2 linked regions of the Novosphingobium sp. G106 genome follow. The protein of the gene in region 1 interacts with the protein of each later gene in a pairwise test. Links are inferred from orthologs where the notes say so. Each region holds a gene or a part of one and is shown on either strand. Other genes may lie near its edges. The genes, in order: rpsL and rimP.

Region 1 (8,165 bases):
GGAACCCGGATTGAACAGGCGCAGCATGTAGACGTCGGACCCCGAAGTGGTGAGGCACTGGTCGCGGCGGAACAGGGTCTCCTCGGGTGTGGTCGCAGTGGTGACGATGTTGTCCGGGCCGAAGCTGATGCTCGAATCCAGCGAACTGTTGAACTCGATGAAGGTGTAGCGCTTGGTCGCCTGAGAATAGTGGAGCCGATCGGTCAGCGAGGGCGGCGAGAGCGCTCCGCCGTCTGCGCTGATCCGCGCGAGCGGAACCGAAAACGTATCGCTGTAGACCGCGTCGGGGCGGCAGACGGTGCGAAAGAATGTTCCAGGAACGGGCTGGCCTTGAGGCACGCCGGCACCGGAATCGCCCACGGCAGCGGCCGGCGTCGGCAGCGTCGTAAGCGGTGTGGGTGTGGGTGTGGGTGTGGGTGTGGGGGTCGGAGACGGGCTCGGCGTCGCCGTAGGGGTCGGCGACGGCGTAGAGCTTCCGCCATCCCCACACCCAGTCAGCGCCGAAACAGCCAGCAAAGGTGCTACGACGCGGTAAAAACGCATTTCATTCATAGCCTTCACGCTAGAGAGCTTGATAGACAGCGGCAAGCCTCGCGGAACTCGTCGCAGATCTTAGTTGCTCCATTGTGAAGGTACTTTCCTACGCCAATAGCGAGCGCAAGCGCCTGCGCCCCGGCGCGGGCGCTGTCAGCCAAGCGCCCCGGCCTCCCCTATGACGTGGGCCGCCCTCAATCGCGCGGCATGCGGTTCCAGGCGTCGAGTGCGGCGATCTTGTAGGCCTCCGCCAGCGTCGGGTAATTGAAGGTGTTCTCGATGAAGTAGTCGACCGTGCCCTTAAGGTTGAGCACCGCCTGGCCGATGTGGATCAGCTCGGTAGCGCCTTCGCCGAGGATGTGGACGCCCAGCAGCCGACGCGTCTTGTGGCTGAAGATCATCTTCATCATGCCCTGATCGAGGCCCATGATATGCCCGCGTGAGGTCTCGCGCATGCGGGCGATGCCGCATTCGTAGGCGATGCCCTTGTCGCGCACTTCCTGCTCGCTCATGCCCACGGTCGAGATTTCCGGCACGGCATAGACACCGTAGGGGAAATAGGCCGGAGCCGGCGGCAGCGGCAGCTCGAAGGCATGGCAGGCAGCAATACGGCCCTGTTCCATCGAGGTTGAAGCAAGGCTGGGAAAACCGATCACGTCGCCCGCCGCATAGATGTGCGGAACTTCGGTCTGGAACGTGTCGGCGTTCACTTTCAGCCGCCCGCGCCCATCGGTCGTAAGGCCGCAGGCGTCGAGTCCGAGTTGGTCGGTCGCGCCCATGCGGCCGGCGCAATAGAGCAACATCTCGTTGCGCACGATGCGGCCGTCCTCGGTCGTGCAGACGACGCGGTTGCCCTCGCGAACGACCGATTTGACCGGCGAGCCGAGCCGGAACGAGACGCCGCGGTCACGTAGCTGGTGGACGAATTCGTCGATGATCTCGCGGTCGATGAAATCGAGGAAAGTGCTCCGCGGTTCGATGATCGTCACCGCCACGTCGAGCGCGCTGAAAATCGTCGCATATTCAATGCCGATCACGCCCGCGCCGACGACGGTGAGACTGCGCGGCAGGCGCGGGATCTCGACCACCTCGTCGCTGTCGAGGATGCAATCGTCGTCGAAGTCGATGCCCTCGGGGCGGAAAGGAACCGTGCCCACGGCAATCAGGATGCGCTCGCCTTCGACCGCCAACTGGCTGCCGTCGGGCGAGGTGACGATCAGGCGGTGCGCGTCCTCGAAGCGGGCGAAGCCCTCCATCGTGTGGACGCCGTTGCGCAGGAACTGGTGTTCGAGCACGTCGACCTCATGCTCGAGCGTCTTGTGCAGGCGGATGCCCAGATCCTCGCTGCCAATCTCCTTCTTGACCCGGTACGACCGGCCATAGAAGCCGCGCTCGCGCCAGCCCGAGAGGTTGAGCGCGGTCTCGCGCAGGGTTTTCGAAGGGATCGTGCCCGTATGCACCGAAACGCCGCCGACCCGCTTGCGGCCTTCGACGACGAGTACCGACTTGCCGAGCTTCGCTGCCTGGATCGCGGCGCGGCGGCCCGAGGGACCGCTGCCGATGACGATGAAATCGTACTGCCCCGCCATGCGCTTGCCCCGCGTGAGTTCGACCGGAAAGTCGCCGCAGTGTACAGAAGCCGTCGCCTTGCGGTAGTCAAAATGCTGCATTGCACAATCTTTCGCGCTTGGGATGCCCCCTGATCCGAACGTAGATAACGGCATTTTAAGCAAATTTTTCAGGCCGGATGGGCTGAAGGCGATCGTTTGTCGCCGCAAAGTTGGGGGCTCGCCGCGATGGCGGACTGGCGCTAGGATGCCGGAATGGCGGACGAAGCGATCCTCAAGCTAAAGGTGCAGCTCTATTCTGGCGAGGAGATCGCGATGGGACCGGGCAAGGCCGATCTGCTCGAGGCGATCCGTGCGCACGGATCGATTTCGGCCGCGGGCCGGGCCATGGGCATGTCCTACCGCCGCGCCTGGCTACTGGTCGATGCGATGAACCGCTGCTGGCAGCGCCCGCTGGTCGAAACCTCGCCCGGCAGCGCGCATGGCGGCGGCGCGCGAGTCAGCGCTTTCGGCGAGACCGTGCTGACGCACTACCGCGCGCTCCAGGCTCGGATCGATGCAGCGGCCGACTGCGCCGATTTCGCCGCGCTGCAGGCAGGCATCCTGCCTGAGCCGCGCTCCAGTCAGAAGGCCTAGTTCTCAGCGTTATGACCTAGGCCGGCAAGGCGAGCCGCGACCAGTCATACTTCCGTCCGGGTTCGCGATCGATGTCACGCACGGCTTCGGCGGTGAGTTGGTCCGCCAATGCGCGATGCAGCCGTTCGTCCTCGGCGCTTTCCGAACCCAAGGCGAGCAGTACTTCCTTGCGGGCAAGTATCAGGCGCAGTGTCGGATCCATCATGGCTGGCTCTCCTCTTCCGCCATGTAGGGGATTACCCTATCACGTCCTGAGGGCCGGGCCAAACCTTCTCGTCGCCGCCGAGCGCCCGGTCGCCGCATTGCGTGACGCTTGATATGCGCCTCCGCGATGCTAGGGATGGGCAGGATTGTTGCGCGGGGAATGAGAAGAATGACGCCATATCGCAAACTGCTCTGTGCGGCCGTGCTCGGCGGTCTGCTGGCCTCGCTTGCGGCATGCAATACGGTCAAGGGTGTCGGTCGCGACATCGAGTCGGTCGGCGAAGCGGGTTCGCGCGCGCTCTGATCCGGCGCTTTGATCGCGCGGCGCGCCATCGCGCGCTTGACCGCTTTTACAAACCGCACTAAGGGCGCCGGCTTCCGGACGGGATTTATCTCGCTTGCCGGATATAGAGCTGAACATTGGCGGTGCGGGTGAGGGCCAGTTCCTCGCGCCCATCGTCAAAGTAACCCGGCATTCTTCGACCGGGTGGAGTGTTTTCGGCTCACGCTGTGCGAACTGCCTGCTGCCCGGCTTGCCCGGGGCGCGGCGCACATGCGTGATCCCGTACATCTCCATCGGTTCTCGAATGCCATACCGGGGCGGCAATTCCGCTGTCCCCAAACACAGGTGAAGAGTACTTCATGCCGACTATCAACCAGCTGATCCGCAAGGGTCGCGTACCGCAGAAGGCCAAGTCGAAGGTTCCTGCGATGGAGCAGAACCCCCAGAAGCGCGGCGTCTGCACGCGCGTCTACACGACGACGCCGAAGAAGCCGAACTCGGCGCTTCGCAAGGTGGCCAAGATCCGCCTGACCAACAGCCGCGAGGTCATCTCGTACATCCCGGGCGAAGGCCACAACCTGCAGGAGCACTCGGTCGTGCTGATCCGCGGCGGCCGTGTTCGCGACCTTCCCGGCGTGCGTTACCACGTGCTGCGCGGCGTGCTCGACACCCAGGGTGTCAAGGACCGCAAGCAGAGCCGTTCGAAGTACGGCGCCAAGCGTCCGAAGTAAGCCTCAGGCTGGTTTTTCCCGGCCGCGCCTTTGTCGCAGCGGCCTGAGAATAAGGAATTCATCCGATGTCACGTCGTCGTCGTCCCGAGAAGCGGGAAATCCTGCCTGATCCCAAGTTCGGGGATGAGGTTCTGTCGAAGTTCATGAACAACCTGATGCTCGACGGTAAGAAGTCCGTCGCCGAAAGCATCGTCTATGGCGCCATGGAAACCATGGAAACGCGCGCCAAGGCCGATCCGCTCGGGCTGTTCCACAATGCGCTCGAGAACGTGAAGCCGCAGATCGAAGTGCGTTCGCGCCGCGTCGGTGGTGCCACCTACCAGGTGCCGGTCGAGGTTCGCCCCGAGCGCGCCCAGGCTCTCGCCATCCGCTGGCTGATCACGGCCGCCCGCAACCGTTCGGAAACGACGATGTCGGCGCGCCTCTCGGCCGAGCTGCTCGACGCCGCCAACAACCGCGGCAACGCGGTCAAGAAGCGCGAAGACACCCACCGCATGGCCGACGCCAACCGTGCGTTCAGCCATTATCGCTGGTAATGGGACGCCGGTAGGTTCGCGCCGCTTAGGGCCGGACGTCTTTCGGTTGTCATAAAGCACACTATATGAGCGGGAGCCTCAAGCCGGCTCCCCTCATCACATCAAGGAAACCACCATGGCACGCGGCCATCCGCTCGAGAAGTACCGCAATATCGGTATCATGGCGCACATCGACGCCGGCAAGACGACGACGACCGAGCGTATCCTTTACTACACCGGCAAGTCCTACAAGATCGGCGAAGTCCACGACGGCGCCGCGACCATGGACTGGATGGAGCAGGAGCAGGAGCGCGGCATCACGATCACGTCGGCCGCGACGACCTGCTTCTGGAAGGCCGACAGCGGCCAGGGCGACGAATATCGCATCAACATCATCGACACCCCCGGGCACGTCGACTTCACGATTGAAGTCGAGCGTTCGCTGCGCGTGCTCGACGGCGCGGTTGCCTGCTTCGACGGCGTTGCCGGCGTCGAACCGCAGTCCGAGACCGTGTGGCGCCAGGCCGACAAGTACGGCGTGCCGCGTATGTGCTTCATCAACAAGCTCGACCGCACCGGCGCGAACTTCAAGTACTGCGTCCAGTCGATCATCGACCGCCTCGGTTCGAAGCCGGCGGTGCTTTATCTCCCGATCGGCATCGAAGCCGACCTCAAGGGCCTGGTCGATCTCGTGCACAACCGTGCGATCATCTGGAAGGACGAAGCGCTGGGCGCCGAGTTCTTCTATGAAGAGATCCCCGCCGACATGGTCGACGAGGCCGCCGAATATCGCGAGAAGCTGATCGAGCTTGCCGTCGAGCAGGACGACGACGCGATGGAAGCCTATCTCGAAGGCAACGAGCCCGACGTCGCGACGCTCAAGGCGCTGATCCGCAAGGGTACGCTGGGCCACGCCTTCGTGCCGGTCGTCTGCGGCTCGGCGTTCAAGAACAAGGGCGTCCAGCCCCTGCTCGACGCCGTCGTCGACTACCTGCCTTCGCCGCTCGACATCGAAGACGTCCAGGGCGTCAAGATGGACAGCGACGAGCCGGACAGCCGTCCCGCCACCGACGACGCGCCGTTCAGCGCGCTCGCGTTCAAGGTCATGAACGATCCCTTCGTGGGCTCGCTCACCTTCATCCGCATCTATTCGGGCACGCTCTCCAAGGGCACCTACCTGAACTCGGTGAAGGACAAGAAGGAGAAGGTCGGCCGCATTCTCGAAATGCACGCCAACGACCGCAAGGACATCGACGAGGCCTTCGCGGGCGACATCGTCGCGCTGGCCGGCATGAAGGAAACCACCACGGGCGACACGCTCTGCGCCGAACGGTCGCCGATCGTGCTCGAGCGCATGGAATTTCCCGAGCCGGTCATCGAACTGTCGGTGGAGCCGAAGACCAAGGCCGACCAGGAGAAGATGGGCGTCGCGCTCAATCGTCTCTCGGCGGAAGATCCCTCGTTCCGCGTGTCGACCGATCACGAATCGGGCCAGACGATCATCAAGGGGATGGGCGAGCTTCACCTCGACATCATCGTCGATCGTATGCGCCGCGAGTTCAAGGTCGAGGCCAACGTCGGTGCGCCGCAGGTGGCCTACCGCGAATACCTCGCGAAGCCGGTCGACGTCGATTACACCCACAAGAAGCAGTCGGGCGGTACCGGTCAGTTCGGCCGCGTGAAGGTCAAGGTCACGCCGGGCGAGCGCGGTTCGGGCATCACCTTCAAGGACGAGATCAAGGGCGGTAACATTCCGAAGGAATATATCCCCGCGATCGAAAAGGGCTTCCGCGAGACGGCGGCCTCGGGCTCGCTGGTCGGCTTCCCGATCATCGACTTCGATATCGTGCTTTATGACGGTGCCTACCACGACGTCGACTCTTCGGCGCTGGCATTCGAAATCGCCGGTCGTGCAGCGATGCGCGAAGTGGCGCAGAAGGCCGGCATCAAGCTGCTCGAACCGATCATGAAGGTGGAAGTGGTGACGCCGGAGGAATATCTCGGCGACGTCATCGGCGACATCAACAGCCGCCGTGGCCAGATCCAGGGCACTGACACGCGGGGCAATGCCCAGGCGGTCGAGGCCATGGTGCCGCTGGCGAATATGTTCGGCTACGTGAACCAGCTCCGCTCGTTCACCCAGGGCCGAGCGAATTACTCGATGTTCTTCTCCCACTATGACGAAGTCCCGGCGAACGTCGCGGCCGAGGTCAAGGAGAAGCTTGCCTAAGCGGCAAGATGATACTAGGGGCGGCGCCTGATTCAGCGGGCGCCGCACCTTCCCGCAGATTCTCATTCAAGCGAAACAGAAGGTTTGAACAATGGCGAAGGCAAAATTTGAGCGGACCAAGCCGCACTGCAACATCGGCACCATCGGTCACGTCGACCACGGCAAGACCACGCTGACGGCCGCGATCACCAAGGTGCTGGCCGAGACCGGCGGCGCGACGTTCACCGATTACGCCAACATCGACAAGGCTCCCGAAGAGCGCGAGCGCGGCATCACGATCTCGACCGCCCACGTCGAGTACGAGACCGCCAACCGCCACTACGCGCACGTCGACTGCCCGGGCCACGCCGACTACGTGAAGAACATGATCACCGGTGCCGCCCAGATGGACGGCGCGATCCTGGTCGTGAACGCCGCTGACGGCCCGATGCCGCAGACCCGCGAGCACATCCTGCTCGCCCGCCAGGTCGGCGTGCCGCAGCTCGTCGTCTACATGAACAAGGTCGACCAGGTCGACGACGCCGAAATCCTCGAGCTCGTCGAGCTCGAAATCCGCGAGCTGCTGAGCTCGTACGGCTTCGACGGCGACGCGATCCCCATCATCCCGGGTTCGGCTCTGGCCGCTCTCGAAGGCCGCGACGACAACATCGGCAAGGAATCGATCTACGCGCTGATGAAGGCCGTCGACGAGTTCATCCCGCAGCCGCCGCGCCCGACCGACAAGCCGTTCCTGATGCCGGTGGAAGACGTGTTCTCGATCTCGGGTCGTGGTACGGTCGTGACCGGCCGCGTCGAGACCGGCATCGTCAAGGTTGGCGAGGAAGTCGAGATCGTCGGCCTCAAGGACACCCGCAAGACCGTCGTCACCGGCGTCGAAATGTTCCGCAAGCTGCTCGACCAGGGCGAAGCCGGCGACAACATCGGCGCGCTGGTTCGCGGCGTTGCCCGTGAAGACGTCGAGCGTGGCCAGGTCCTCTGCAAGCCCGGTTCGGTCAAGCCGCACACCGAGTTCTCGGCCGAGGTCTATGTCCTGTCGAAGGACGAAGGCGGCCGTCACACGCCTTTCTTCGCGAACTATCGTCCGCAGTTCTACTTCCGCACCACGGACGTCACCGGCGAGGTCATCCTCCCCGAGGGCACCGAGATGGTCATGCCCGGCGACAACATCGGTCTGTCGGTCAAGCTGATCGCCCCGATCGCCATGGACGAAGGCCTGCGCTTCGCCATCCGCGAAGGCGGCCGCACCGTCGGTTCGGGCGTCGTCGCCAAGATCACGAAGTAAGCTTCGCGATCCTCGGACAACCGAGTTGAAAAGGCCCGGTCTTCCGCAAGGAAGGCCGGGCTTTTTGCGTTCGGACAGTGCGTGGCCTTCGGCAAGCTCAGGCTGATCAGGCGCTAGGATTGATCGCTGTCGGCGAGTTCGCTTCAGCGTGGGAATGACTGCTTTGTCAGCGGGCATGACCG
Region 2 (6,543 bases), 2.8 Mb from region 1 along the record:
TCTATACGCTGATCCACGACGGGCTGGTCCACCAGCGCTATTTCCGCTGGGTGCCGCGCCGGGGCTATGCCCGCCGCCTGGTCCAGGCCCACAAGCTGCACCACGCGACCACCAGCAAGGAAGGCGGCGTCAGCTTCGGCTTCGTAATCGCGCGCGATCCTGCCGCACTCAAGCGCGAACTCAGGGATCAACGGCAGGCGGGGATCGCGGTGCTGCGCCAGGCGCTGGAGGACTAGGATCCGGCGAACATGTGCATCAGGGCCAGGATCTGTTCGACATGGCCTTGCAGCTCGAAGTCCGGCACGGCGATGGCCTCGGTAAGCATGGCCGAGACGAGGCTGGAATCGCCGTGATAGGCGAGCCACCAGCCGGCGAATTGACGATCCGGCGTGGGCTCGAGATCGAGGATATCGGTGATGAAATGACGCTTGTCGCGCAGGATGCTGGACATCAGCTCCTGCAGCGCCGCCTCGGTCCCTTCGAGCACCTGGGCGAAATGGGACGGTGTGGCGATGAGCGCGCCGGTCACGTCGAGTTGCTTGTTCCGTGACCGGGCGACCGTGACGATGTCGTCCACCTCCGCGCCGAGTTCGGCGGCCGAGCTGGTCCGCCGGCTGATATAAATGAGTGATTTCATGTCCGATTGCGTATCACGGGCGTCCGACGGCCGCCTATTCGCCCTTCATCGCGTGGTTGCTTGTCGGGGCGTCATGCCCGTCAAGGGTTCATATTGTAATAAGGCCCCGTGAACCGGGCGCGGGTTTCCTCGGATTGGTCCTCCATGCCCACCAGCCGCGCGCGCTGGACCGCGGGCCGGTCTGAGATCTCGTAGAACCAGCGCTTCACCGCAGGGAAGTCGTCGAGGTTCTGGCCGTGCATCGGGTGGAACCAGACCCAGCCCCAGCTCGCGATGTCGGCGATCGAGTAAGCGCCGCCGGCCAGCCACTCGCGGTCGGCCAGGTGGCTGTCCATCACACTGTAGAGGCGGGCGGCCTCGGCGGTGAAGCGCTCCGCGGAGTATTCGTTGCCCTCGGGCGCATAGCGGCGGAAGTGGTGCGCCTGGCCGGCCATGGGGCCAAGCCCGCCCATCTGCCACATCAGCCACGAGAAAGCCTCGGTCCGCGCTCGGCCCGACGGGGCGAGGAACTTCCCGGTCTTCTCGGCCAAATAGACCAGGATCGCGCCCGATTCGAACACGGGTTGCGGACCGTCGGGCGTGTCGTGATCGACGAGCGCGGGAATGCGGCCGTTGGGATTGATCGCGAGGAATTCGGGCTGCTTCTGCTCGCCCGACATGATGTCGAGCGGGACCGCCTTGTACGGCAGCCCGCACTCCTCGAGCATTATGCTCGCTTTCCACGTGTTGGGCGTGGGCGCGTAATAGAGATCGATCATGAGGATTGCGGGGCCTTAGAAATCGAGGGGCAGGGCGATGTGGCGCTCGTAGACGCGATCGCGGTGGCGCAGCAGGATCGGGTCGAGCGCGTCGGCCAGTTCGGGCGTCAGGTGGCTGTAGTTGTCGCGCATGAAATCGGGCATCGCGCATTGCTCGGGCGGCAGCGGCGAGACGAACAGCGAGAGGCTGGCCCAGTGGAGATCGCAATAGGTCAGCCGGTCGGTCACCAGGTACTCGCTGCCGGCGGCCTCCTGCTTGTGAAGCTGCTTGGCGAGTCCGCGCATGATCTGGGCCATGCGCCCCGGCGCGCGGTCGATCGCTTCCTGCGAGACGCCGTACATGCGGATCATGCGCGCCATGTCGTAGGTGGCACCGTCAGTCGGGTTCTTGGTCGAGGGACGTCCCATCAGCTCGAGCCGGCGCGACCAGCCGAAGCCGTCCGAACCGCAGAGTTCGGTCGAGATGCCCATCATCAGCGCGCGGTCGAGCTCGTCCTCGGGCATCAGCGAGGGGCCGGTGCCGATGCGCTCCGCAAGCAGCAGGATGTCGAGCCAGGTGTGCACCGGCGGCTCGTCGTCGAGCACGGCAATCGGCGCATTTCTTATCCCGGTCCACTGGAACAGGTCTTCGTTTGGTTCCATCGCCAACTGCTCGACCGGGATGTAAGCGACATTGCGCGCGCCGAGCACGGCCTTGGCGGCCTCGCCCCAGGGGCCGGGCATATGCGCGGTAAGGACCAGGCGCAGCCCCGGCATCTGGCGGGCTTCTTCGACCGAATAGTACTTCATGCGCGCGTTCCTTCCCAGTCGCCGGCGGGCGCGTAGGGCAGCCCGATGTCGTGCAGCGTCAGCACGCCGGGTTTGGCTTCCTTGATCTGGCGGATGGCGTTGACCGTCGCGTAGGAGGTCGTGCCGGTGGTGTCCCAGGGGCCGTCGACCGGCGAGTCCGGCGGGTTGGTGAAATGCATATGCAGGTCGACGCTCGGCTGGCCGTCGACGACGAGGTGGTATTCCTTGTCGTCGATGTCCCAGTCCTCGGCGATCTTCTTGGTCAGGTACCAGGTGACCTGCGCGCGCACCCGCGTCTCGCCCTTGATCTTGCCGTTCCAGCCGGCGCGGACCGCGGCGTTGGTGCCTTTTTCCATGAGGAACCAGCCGAGATCGACGCGCTCGGCGGCGGTGGCATAGTCGCAGTAGAATTCGAACTCCTCGACCTTCAGGCCGATGCCTTCGGCGACGCGCTCGGCGGCGTCCTGGAACATGACCAGCCAGGTCTTCGCGGCCTCGACCACTTCGTCGGTGACTCCGTGCTGGCCGAAGCGGAAGAAATTCCAGGTCTCGGGCGATTCGTAGCCCGAGCAATCGGCCGATTCGTAGATCGAGACGCAATCGACCTTGTTGCAGATCGCGGTGATCGAGGTGGCGATCGAGTTGATCCAGCCCGGGTTGATGCCGGTGATGTAGAGCGATGCGTTGCCGCGCTCGCCCGCCGCCTGCAGCCGGTCCTTCACTTCGCCGCGCACGCCGCCGACATGGAACAGCAGGTTGGTGCTGAGCACGTTGATGCCGTTTTCGAGCAGCTTGACCAGTTCATCGACGTCGCCGGTGAACGGGGTGTAGAGGACAACGTCGGGCTTCAGCGCGACGATCGCGTCGATGTCACCGGTTGCCTTGATGCCGGTATCGGGACGGCCGGAGAGCGCGCCAGCATCCATTCCGTGCTTCTCGGGCGAATGGGCATAGACGCCGACCAGTTCGAGGGTCGGATTGTCGAGGATCGCCCGCGTCGCGAGCTTGCCGACCTTGCCGGTGTTCCATTGCACGACGCGCAGCTTTTCCATCCGAATCTCCCGATACTTTTTTCGTACGATTGGACAGGATTACGGACTGCCGCCGGAGCCCGGTCAATCCCCAAATGGGGCCATCACTCCGCCAAGTGGATTATCACTCCGAACGCGTCGCTATCCAGGTTCCGGTGCAGAGCAGCACGCCTGTGACCGCCGCCGCCCAGGGCCAGCCGATCGTCGCCCAGGATACAGCAGCGCTGAGCGCCATGACCGCGAGCGCGGACAGCTTGGCCTTGCGCGAGATCGCCCGCCGGTCGCGCCATTGCCGCAGCGCCGGGCCGTAGCGCGGGTGGGCATAGAGCCGTTCGGCCCATTCGGGGCGGCTGCGCGCGAAACAGAACACCGCGAGCAGCAGGAACGGCACGGTCGGCAGCACGGGCAGGAAAGCGCCGATCGCGCCGAGCGCGACGCAGATCAGTCCGGCGGCCAGGTAGAGATGCCTGGCCATCTCGGCTCAGCCTGCCGCGTAGCGCGCGGCGGTCTCGCGGATCAGCGCGATCATGTTGGGAATGCCCTGGGTGCGGTTCGACGAGAGCTGGTTCTTGAGGTCGAACGGGGCGAGCTCGGCGGCGATGTCGGTCTCGGCGACTTCGGCGGCGGGCTTGTCCTGTACGGCCGAGAGCACCAGCGCGACAATGCCCTTGGTAATCGCGGCGTTGCTGTCTGCCAGGAAGTGCAAGCCCCCGTCATCGGCCTTTGTCGGATAGACCCAGACGCTGGCCGAGCAGCCGCGGACCTTGGTGGCGTCGGTCTTGAGCGCATCGGGCATAGCATCGAGCTCGCGGCCCAGTTCGATCAGCAGGCGATAGCGCTCGTCGCCGTCGAGGAACTCGTACTCTTCGCGGATGTCTTCGAGGCTGCGCATGGCGGGTCATCTAATCGAAGCGCAGCGGTGCACAAGTCCTCCCGCTTTAGCGATTCTTCAACGACAGGCTGGCAAAGGGCCGTCAGGCAGCGGTTGTCGGGGCGATCCGCAATGAATCCTGTGCGAACCATATTCAAGGTCATCGGCGCCGTCTGGCTCATCGCGATCCTGGCGATCGGTGTCGGCGGCACCTATCTCGAGCACAATCCCGAGGCGGCCGCGGCCTATGCGCTCGGCACGATGAACGTCGATCCCAAGGCGGGTGTGTTCCAGCAGGCAGGACAACTCGCCAAGGGCGTCTCCGCAGCGCACGAAGGAATCGAAGCCATGCGCGAGATCGGGCGCGATCGCGCGGATAGCCGCGGTTCGGCCGAGGCCCGTCGCAAATATGCCGAGGCCCGCGCCGCCGGCTATGGTCACGAGGCCGCTGCTCGGTCCGCCGGAATGCCGGTCGATAGCCCGGAATCAATCACCATCGAATAGCCGATTGGGCTTGCATTCGGGCGCGATTAGACCTATCTGCGCCTCATCCCGACATTGTGAAGCAAAGTCTGGGCCGGCGCCGAAAGGCACCGGCGCCCACCGGCTTTGTTCACTTCGTGCTTTTGGGCTCGAATGTCGGTTTGTGGAGTTGGCATGACGAATATTGCGCGCATTACAGAGATCGTCGAGCCCGAGGCAAAGGCCTTGGGCTTCGATCTCGTGCGCGTGATTCTGTTCGGCAAGAGCGAGGTCGGTGACGAGGAGCACACGCTTCAGATCATGGCCGAGCGGCCCGACACCGGCCAGTTGGTGCTGGAAGACTGCGCTGCGCTCTCGCGCCGCATTTCCGACCGCATCGACGAGCTGGAAGCCGCGGGCGAAACGCTGATCGAAGATGCCTACCGGCTCGAAGTCAGTTCGCCCGGCATCGATCGGCCGCTGACCCGCCCGAAGGACTTTTCCGATTGGGCCGGGCATGAGGCCCGTGTCCAGCTGATCAATCCGGTCGAGGGTAATCGCAAGTCGATCCAGGGCAATCTGATCGGCCTCGAAGGCGAGACCGTCACGCTCGACGACAAGAAATCGGGCCCTGTCTCGTTTTCGCTCGCCGATATTCATTCTGCCAAGCTGGTCTTGACCGACAAGCTGATTGCCGCCACGCGCCCGCTGGACAGTTCCGGTGCCGACGAACAAGACGTCGCCGAGGACTTTGAGGGCGCTGAAGAGATTTTCGAGGAACAGGAAGACTCATAATGGCCAGTGCGATGTCCGCAAACCGCGCCGAACTGCTCGCGATCGCGACTTCGGTCGCGACCGAGAAGATGATCGACAAGTCGATCGTCATCGAGGCGATGGAAGAGGCGATCCAGAAGTCGGCGCGCAACCGCTACGGCGCGGAGAACGACATCCGCGCCAAGCTCGACCAGCGCACCGGCGACCTGCGCCTGTGGCGCGTCGTCGAAGTGGTGGAAGAGGTCGAGGACTACTTCAAGCAGGTCGATCTGAAGGCCGCCGAGAAGCTGCAGCCGGGCGCCCAGCTCGGTGACTTCATCGTCGATCCGCTGCCCGCGGTCGACCTGGGCCGCATCGACGCGCAGTCGGCCAAGCAGGTGATCTTCCAGAAGGTCCGCGATGCCGAGCGCGAGCGCCAGTACGAGGAATTCAAGGACCGCGCGGGTGAGATCATCACCGGCGTGATCAAGTCGGTCGAATTCGGCCACGTCATCGTCAACCTCGGCCGCGCCGAGGGCGTCATCCGCCGCGATCAGCAGATCCCGCGCGAAGCCGCCCGCGTCGGCGAGCGCGTCCGCGCGCTGATCCTCAAGGTCGAGCGCCAGAACCGCGGCCCGCAGATCTTCCTCAGCCGCGCGCATCCCGAGTTCATGAAGAAGCTCTTCGCGCAGGAAGTGCCCGAGATCTACGACAATATCATCGAGATCAAGGCTGCCGCCCGCGACCCGGGCAGCCGCGCCAAGATCGGCGTGATCAGCCGCGATCCGTCGATCGATCCGGTCGGCGCCTGCGTCGGCATGAAGGGCAGCCGCGTCCAGGCCGTCGTGCAGGAGCTGCAGGGCGAGAAGATCGACATCATCCCGTGGAGCGAGGACACCGCGACTTTCGTGGTCAACGCGCTCCAGCCCGCGACCGTCAGCCGCGTCGTCATCGACGAGGAAGAGAGCCGCATCGAAGTCGTCGTTCCCGACGACCAGCTGTCGCTGGCCATCGGCCGTCGCGGCCAGAACGTGCGCCTCGCCTCGCAGCTGACCGCCTCCGCCATCGACATCATGACCGAGGCCGAATCGTCCGAGAAGCGCCAGCGTGAATTCGCCGAGCGTTCGAAGATGTTCGAGGAAGAGCTCGACGTCGACGAGACGCTGTCGCAGCTGCTTGTGGCCGAAGGCTTCAGCGAGCTCGAGGAAGTCGCTTACATCGAACTCAGCGAGCTCGCCACGA

What was found.
Region 2: the proteins of rpsL (region 1) and rimP interact in binary tests that used the Escherichia coli proteins (3 or more experiments, as listed by UniProt). The link is inferred for Novosphingobium sp. G106 from one-to-one orthologs.

The regions. Positions count from the first base shown.
Region 1 is NZ_JAHOOZ010000001.1:6,039,656-6,047,820, forward strand. What follows is about bases 2,314-5,270. They hold rpsL (30S ribosomal protein S12), read left to right. Parts: upstream 2,314-3,584; coding sequence 3,585-3,956; downstream 3,957-5,270. Other genes in these bases: KRR38_RS29440 (winged helix-turn-helix domain-containing protein), read left to right, coding at 2,358-2,738; KRR38_RS29445 (hypothetical protein), read right to left, coding at 2,755-2,943; KRR38_RS29450 (entericidin A/B family lipoprotein), read left to right, coding at 3,103-3,246; rpsG (30S ribosomal protein S7), read left to right, coding at 4,022-4,492; fusA (elongation factor G), read left to right, coding at 4,608-5,270. Outside these bases: KRR38_RS29430 (hypothetical protein), read right to left, coding at 1-543; sthA (Si-specific NAD(P)(+) transhydrogenase), read right to left, coding at 729-2,204; more of fusA, read left to right, coding at 5,271-6,701; tuf (elongation factor Tu), read left to right, coding at 6,793-7,983. UniProt on the Escherichia coli protein: With S4 and S5 plays an important role in translational accuracy. Interacts with and stabilizes bases of the 16S rRNA that are involved in tRNA selection in the A site and with the mRNA backbone.
Region 2 is NZ_JAHOOZ010000001.1:3,288,718-3,295,260, reverse strand. What follows is about bases 3,635-6,543. They hold rimP (ribosome maturation protein RimP), read left to right. Parts: upstream 3,635-4,743; coding sequence 4,744-5,343; downstream 5,344-6,543. Other genes in these bases: nusA (transcription termination factor NusA), read left to right, coding at 5,343-6,543; KRR38_RS15595 (hypothetical protein), read left to right, coding at 4,219-4,590; KRR38_RS15600 (SufE family protein), read right to left, coding at 3,697-4,107; KRR38_RS15605 (YbaN family protein), read right to left, coding at 3,635-3,690. In the rest of the region: KRR38_RS15630 (sterol desaturase family protein), read left to right, coding at 1-236; KRR38_RS15625 (BLUF domain-containing protein), read right to left, coding at 233-637; KRR38_RS15620 (glutathione S-transferase family protein), read right to left, coding at 718-1,395; KRR38_RS15615 (hypothetical protein), read right to left, coding at 1,411-2,184; KRR38_RS15610 (hypothetical protein), read right to left, coding at 2,181-3,236; more of KRR38_RS15605, read right to left, coding at 3,340-3,634.